Regions from separate parts of the Bradyrhizobium sp. PUT101 genome, predicted to be linked through region 1. Evidence: predicted binding sites of a transcription regulator. Region 1 holds the regulator's gene; each other region holds the start of a gene.
The links. Region 1 encodes PhoB, which activates phosphate uptake and scavenging genes when phosphate is short. Its sites were predicted from a motif close to TGTCATNNANCTGTCAT; they were not measured.
Positions count from the first base shown of each region.

Region 2: a site for PhoB is predicted at 1,090-1,106, ahead of ACSHT2_RS18020 (ExeM/NucH family extracellular endonuclease). Genes of this name have one in related genera too.
Region 3: a site for PhoB is predicted at 754-770, ahead of ACSHT2_RS15505 (YdcH family protein). Genes of this name have one in related genera too.

Region 1 covers NZ_CP197207.1:3,819,695-3,821,894, forward strand. Annotated here, with positions in the region: gene ACSHT2_RS18670 (GcrA family cell cycle regulator) at 1-315, shown strand, start outside; gene phoB (phosphate regulon transcriptional regulator PhoB) at 550-1,257, opposite strand; gene phoU (phosphate signaling complex protein PhoU) at 1,272-1,988, opposite strand; gene pstB (phosphate ABC transporter ATP-binding protein PstB) at 2,000-2,200, opposite strand, start outside.
Region 2 covers NZ_CP197207.1:3,688,098-3,690,297, reverse strand. Annotated here, with positions in the region: gene ACSHT2_RS18025 (type I secretion system permease/ATPase) at 1-729, opposite strand, end outside; gene ACSHT2_RS18020 (ExeM/NucH family extracellular endonuclease) at 1,230-2,200, shown strand, end outside.
Region 3 covers NZ_CP197207.1:3,148,092-3,150,291, reverse strand. Annotated here, with positions in the region: gene ACSHT2_RS15515 (hypothetical protein) at 1-191, opposite strand, end outside; gene ACSHT2_RS15510 (YdcH family protein) at 321-527, opposite strand; gene ACSHT2_RS15505 (YdcH family protein) at 857-1,036, shown strand; gene ACSHT2_RS15500 (NAD(P)/FAD-dependent oxidoreductase) at 1,176-2,200, opposite strand, start outside.

The sequences.
Region 1 (2,200 bases):
CCTGCGCAGCACATGATGCGGGTGACCCGCCCCGTCGCCCGCGGCAACACCGCGCTGGCGCAGGCCTTCGAGGTCGAGGTGGAGGCCGAGCCCGTCACCTACGACAACGTGGTGCCGATGAGCCAGCGGCTGTCGCTGCTGGAATTGAACGAGGCAACCTGCCACTGGCCGGTCGGCGATCCCTCCAGCCCGGATTTCTTCTTCTGCGGCGGCAAGGCGCTCTCGGGCCTGCCCTACTGCGCGCAGCATTCGCGCGTGGCGTATCAGCCCGCAGCGGATCGGCGGCGCGCACCGGCGAAGCCGGGCACGCGGTGAGCTTATAGATCTGGCTGATTGCAGCCGTCACATGATGACGGCTCGACTTACTCGGTGTCATCCCCGCGGAGGCGGGGATCCATAACCACAGGGCGCAGTGATTGCGCGAGATGGCTACTGCGAGTCTTCGCCAAACCACGTCCTGTGGTTTTGGATCCCGGGCTCGCACTACGCGCGCCCCGGGATGACGGCCAAGATTGTTGCCGCGGCTCGCTAATTCGACATTCACAAAACTCAGGTCTGCTCCGCCTTCGCGAACCGATCGTCCAGCGCATAGCCGGCGCCACGGACGGTGCGGATCGGATCCTGCTCGCGGCCGAGATTGAGCAGCTTGCGCAGGCGGCCGATGTGGACGTCGACAGTGCGCTCGTCGATGTAGATGTCGCGGCCCCAGACGCTGTCGAGCAGCTGCTCGCGCGAGAACACGCGGCCGGGATGCTCCAGGAAGAACTCCAGCAGACGATATTCGGTCGGGCCGAGATCGATCGGCCGGCCCGAGCGCGCCACGCGGCGCTTGTCGCGGTCGAGCTCGATGTCGCCATAGGCGAGCACGGTGGCGAGCCGCTCGGGGCTGGCGCGCCTGAGCAGACCCTTCACGCGCGCCAGCAGCTCCGGCACCGAGAACGGCTTGACGATGTAATCGTCGGCACCGGTCGCAAGTCCCCGCACCCGCTCGCTCTCCTCGCCGCGCGCGGTAAGCATGATGATCGGCAGCTGCTTGGTTTCGGGACGGGTGCGCAGCCGCCGGCACAGCTCGATGCCCGACAGGCCCGGCAGCATCCAGTCGAGCACGATCAGATCGGGAATGTGCTCCTTGAGGCGGGTGTCGGCGTCGTCGCCGCGCATAACCGTCTCGACGTCATAGCCGTCGCCTTCGAGGTTGTAGCGGAGAAGCTCGGTGAGAGCTTCCTCGTCCTCAACCACCATAATGCGTGCGCCCATGTTGTCGTCGCTCCTTAGGTATTCGGCACCGTCGTGGCGAAGGTCGTCATGTCGCCCTTCGGCCGCTTGTCGGTGATCGCCTGGCCCTCGATCATGTAGAACACGGTCTCGGCGATGTTGGTGGCGTGGTCACCGATCCGCTCGATGTTCTTGGCACAGAACATCAAATGGATGCAGAAAGAGATGTTGCGCGGATCCTCCATCATGTAGGTGAGGAGTTCGCGGAACAGCGAGGTGCAGATGGCGTCGACTTCCTCGTCGCCTTTCCACACCGCCATCGCCGCCGGCAGATCGTGCGCGGCATAGGCGTCCAGCACCGACTTGACCTGCTGCTGCACGAGGTCGGTCATGTGCTCCAGCCCGCGGAACAGTTTGAGCGGGTGGAAGTCGGTCTCCAGCGCCGCGACGCGCTTGCCCATGTTCTTGGCGAGATCGCCGATGCGCTCGAGATCGGTCGCGACGCGCATGGCGCCGACGATCTCGCGCAGATCGACCGCCATCGGCTGGCGGCGGGCGATGGTGAGCACGGCGCGCTCCTCGATGCGCTTCTGCAGCATATCGAGCTCGGCGTCGGTGGTGACGACGCGCTGACCGAGCGTGACGTCGCGGCGGATCAGCGCGTCGACGGAATCGACGATCATGCGCTCGGCAATGCCGCCCATCTCAGCGACCAGGCGGGTGAGCTCCTGCAGGTCGGTGTCGAAAGCCTTTGCGGTATGTTCAGAACCCATGTTCCGTCTCCTCAGCCGAACCGGCCGGTGATGTAATCCTGCGTGCGCCGGTCGGTCGGCGACGTGAAGATCTTGCTGGTGTCGTCGAACTCGATCAGCTCGCCGAGATACATGAAGGCGGTCTTGTCGGAGACGCGGGCCGCCTGCTGCATGTTGTGGGTGACGATCGCGATCGTGTAGTTCTCGGACAATTCCTGGATCAGCTCCTCGAC
Region 2 (2,200 bases), 130 kb from region 1:
GTCCGCGTTGCGCTGCTGCGCGGCGACGAGATCGTCGTTGGCGGCGCCGATCCGGTCGATCAACCGCTGCTCCATCCCCAGCGCGGCCACGATTTCGGCGTTGCGCCGACCGGCTTCAAGCTGGACGCCGCGGATTGCGCCGGCACGCGAGGCGTCCCGGGTCGGCGCCCGCGTCAGCACCTCGGTGAGCAGCGCGATCCCGAACAGCAGCACCGCGCCCGCGACCAGCGTCCAGCCGAGATAAGGATGCAAGAGAAAGCAGCCGGCGAGATACAGCGGCATCCACGGCAAGTCGAACAAGGTCGTCGGGCCGAGCCCGGAAAGGAACGACCGGACCGAGTCCAGGTCATGGGACAATTGCAGGCCGCGATTTGCGCCGCCGCCGCGCAGCGGCCCGCGCAGGATGTTGCAGACGACCGGTTGCCACAGCGCCGCGTGCAGCGCCGATCCGATCCGGGTCAGAATGCGCTGACGCAGCAGATCGAACAGCCCTTGCATCGCATACGCCGCCGCCACCGCGATCGACAACGCGATCAAGGTCGGAATGCTGTGCGAAGGAATGACCCGGTCGTACACCTGCAGCATGTAGATCGAGCCGGTGAGCATCAGCAGATTGAGCACCGCCGAGAACAGTCCCACCGTCAGAAAGGCCGTTCTGCAGGAGGCGATCGCGGCCGACGCGAGATCGCCGGACGCGGGAGTCGACGCGGAGGACGTTGTTGCGGTCATGATACTCAATTCAAAACGACGTCGGACCGTCACGGTCGGATGCGGTCGGCGTTCGTTAGCGAGGTTCAACGTCAGGCGCATGACAAGCGCGGCGCGCGAAAACGCGGGCCGGCGGCAACGAGGCCGCGACATCCTGCGACGAAACGCCGCCTCGGTTCGGAAGTTCGGCGCGCAGGCCGGCACTCGAAACCTGGCGTGGTCGCCCCTCGCGGCGCGCTGATCGAGCTGTAGCGCGATGACTCATTGGCGATTGCTGCCGGCCGAGAGAGGTCGAGCGCGCCGCCTGTCGCAGGTCGAGTCGTTGGCTCGCACGGTCTTCGGCGCCTTTCGTGTCGCGACTTCACCGGCCCGTTAAGAAGCAGTCACCGATCTGTTGTCGTCGGCGTTCTATTAACACTCATTAACGATCCGTTAACAATCGGCCGTCTGGACCGCGCCCTTACGCATGCCGTGAGGCGGCGATCCGCGACGTCTTCTCTCAAGCGCTGGAGTGGCGATACATGTCGACGACCCCTCATGTCCTGGCGAACGGCGATTTCCTGCAGGACTGGTCCAATACCGGCCTTATCACGACCAACGATGACTGGTCGGGGGTCGCATCGATCGTCGGCTATCTCGGCAACGATGTCGTTTCGGCCGCCGGGGTGGACGCGCGTACGGCCACCGGATCGTCGTCGGGAGATGTCGACGTCGTCGCCAACCAGACCAACACCGCCATCACCAACGGCGGTGTGGCCGAATTCCAGATCGCCAACCCGACGGTGGCGCTGAACGGCTCAAACAGTGCGGATGCCCCCGGCCTCGTGATCCATCTCGACGCCACCGGCCGCAAAGATGTCCGGCTGAGCTTCAACGCACGCGACCTCGACGCCAGCACGGACGACTCCGCGCAGCAGATCAATGTGCAGTACCGGCTCGGTTCGAGCGGGGCGTGGACCAACGTTCCAAGCGGCTACGCCGCCGACGTCACCACCGGCGGTGCCGCGACCCAGGTGACGCCGTTCGATCTGCTGCTGCCTGCCGCCGTCGACGGCCGCAACGACATCCAGCTTCGCATTCTCACCACCAACGCCGTCGGCAATGACGAGTGGGTCGGTATCGACGACATCCGCGTCACCAGTTCGTCCGAATCGTCGATCGAAGCGCAGCACGTCGCCTTCGCGCCGGATTCGCTTACGGTGTCGCATGACGAGGGTAACAGCGGTCCGACCGTCTATCAGTTCACCGTCGAGCGCAGCGGCGGCACCACGGGCGACGTCGCGTTCTCGGGAACGATCGCTTCGGCGCAGACCGATGCGGCCGACTATGTCGGCGGCGAGCCGGTCAGCTTCAGCGGCAACATCGCGGCGGGAGAGATCTCCGCGGTCGTGACCGTCACCGTCGCCGGCGATACCGACAATGAGGCGAACGAGAGCTTCACGCTGACGCTGCAGAACGTTTCCAATTCGGTGGCCGTGACCACAACGATCGG
Region 3 (2,200 bases), 670 kb from region 1:
TTGCTGCGCGAGGTCTCCGGAATGCAGCCGGCGGAAATCGCCGCCTGCAATTCCTCCAGCTCGGCTTCCAGATATTCATTGGCCATGATCAGCGCCTTGATGGTGCTGCGCAGATTGCCGTCGCACATCGCGATCGCCTGGTCGCAGGCCTGTTCATAATGGCTGTTGTCGAGAAGGGGCGTTGCCGACATTTGCGTTGTCCTCGTGCCGTGGGCTTTGGCCTTTTCGGAGAATTGGGCGCTTCGAAATGTTCCTATTTTGTTCTAATTGAGTCAAGCGGATTCATGTGGGTGAGCGCGCGGCGCAGGCCGGCTCACGGATCAGGCGATGATGTCGGGGGTAATCTGGTCTTCGATGAACGCGATGCGATCACGCAACAACAGCTTGCGCTTCTTCAACCGCTGTAACCGCAATAGGTCGGGGGCGGGCGATTGATGCAGTGCATCGATCGCGGCGTCCAGATCTCGGTGTTCCTGCTGCAACCGGGTGAGCTCGGCTTCGAGCTCACGCTCGTCTTCATTGGTCATGTCTGCGGTGGCCGAAAACCGATAAGCGTGAGATTAAGGCTGTGGATGCCCTGTGGAAATTATCGTCCTTGCGCGGCGTGATCGCAAGCGATCTGCGATCCTCGCTCGCCGGTCTCCCGCAACATATTTCTGCAGGCCGACGCGGTGTTGCGCAGGCGCATTGATATCATGGATTTTTCCCGCGCGGTTCCCTTAGTCACGCTTCGTTACATATGAACTTTCAAAAATGACACTGCGACGACGGATACCCATCGACAGGATGAATCGGTGATGTAGACTTAATCGTCCGGATCGAATCCTGAGGTTCAACCCTACCGAGGAGGTTTCGAATGACAATTCAGGCACATCTTGTTGAATTGGAACGGAAGCACAAACTTCTCGAAAACGAATTGCATGACGCTCTCGTGCACCTTTCAACAGACGACCTGCAAATTGTTGAGTTGAAGCGCCGGAAGTTGATGGTCAAGGACCAGATCGAGCGTCTGAAGCACGGCGACACGCTCCACTAATGACCCCCGTAACACCGTAGAGTTGATCACATCCTTCCACGCAGGGATGAGAGCATTCGTGCTCATCCCTGCTGCAAGGTGGCGCAAGATGTTTGCCTGGCGCCAGCTTTGCCGGGACGTCGTTTCTCGACGCGAACCGTTATTCACCTCGCTCCAAAACGCTCTGGATGTCTGCGAGCTCGGCGACGTGATCGGCGATCGCGAGCGACGACGTCAATCCTGGGGATTCGATACCGAACAGGTTGATCAGGCCTGCAACGCCGTGGTCGCGCGGGCCCTGAATCAAAAAGTCCTGAGTGGCCACAGCCGGCGGAACGATCTTCGGGCGGATGCCCGAATAGCTCGGCATCAGCGCGCCATCGGGCAGCGTCGGCCAGTATTTGCGGATCGCCGGATAGAAGCGCTCGGCGCGTGACGGATCGACCTCGTAGTTGATCGTCTCGATCCATTCGACGTCGGGCCCGAAACGCGCCTGTCCTGCCATGTCCAGCGTCAGATGGACCCCTAGCCCGCCGGGTTCGGGCACCGGATAGATCAGGCGCGAGAACGGTGCCTTGGCGTTGCAGCTGAAGTAGTTTCCCTTGGCGAGATAGGCCGGAGGAATCCGGTCCAGCGGCATGCCGTCGACGTTGCGCGCGACATTCGTCGCCGACAGCCCCGCGGCGTTGACGAGGAGGCTGCATTGCAGCGTCATCGGCGCCTCGCCGCCGGCCTCGACCTCGATGACGCCGGCAGTCGCCTTGGCGCGGATCAGCGGGGTGTGAAACGCGAACGCCGCGCCGGCGTCCTCGGCCTCGCCGCGCAGCGAAAGCATGTAGGCGTGGCTGTCGATGATGCCCGTTGACGGTGACAGCAGCGCAGCATCGCAGGCGAGCGCCGGCTCCAGCGCCCGCGCGGCCTCACCCGTGAGCAGCTGCATGTCGAGCACGCCATTGGCCTCGGCATGCGCCTTGATCGATTGCAGCTTCTCGGTTTCCTTCGCATTGGTCGCGACGATCAGCTTGCCGCAATTCTTGTGGGGGACGCCGCGTTCGGCGCAGTAGCGGTAGAGCGCGTGCCTGCCGCCGACGCACATGCGCGCCATCCAGCTCCCGGCGCGGTAGTAGATACCGGCATGGATCACCTCACTGTTGCGCGAGGAGGTGACGGTGCCAATGGCCTCGG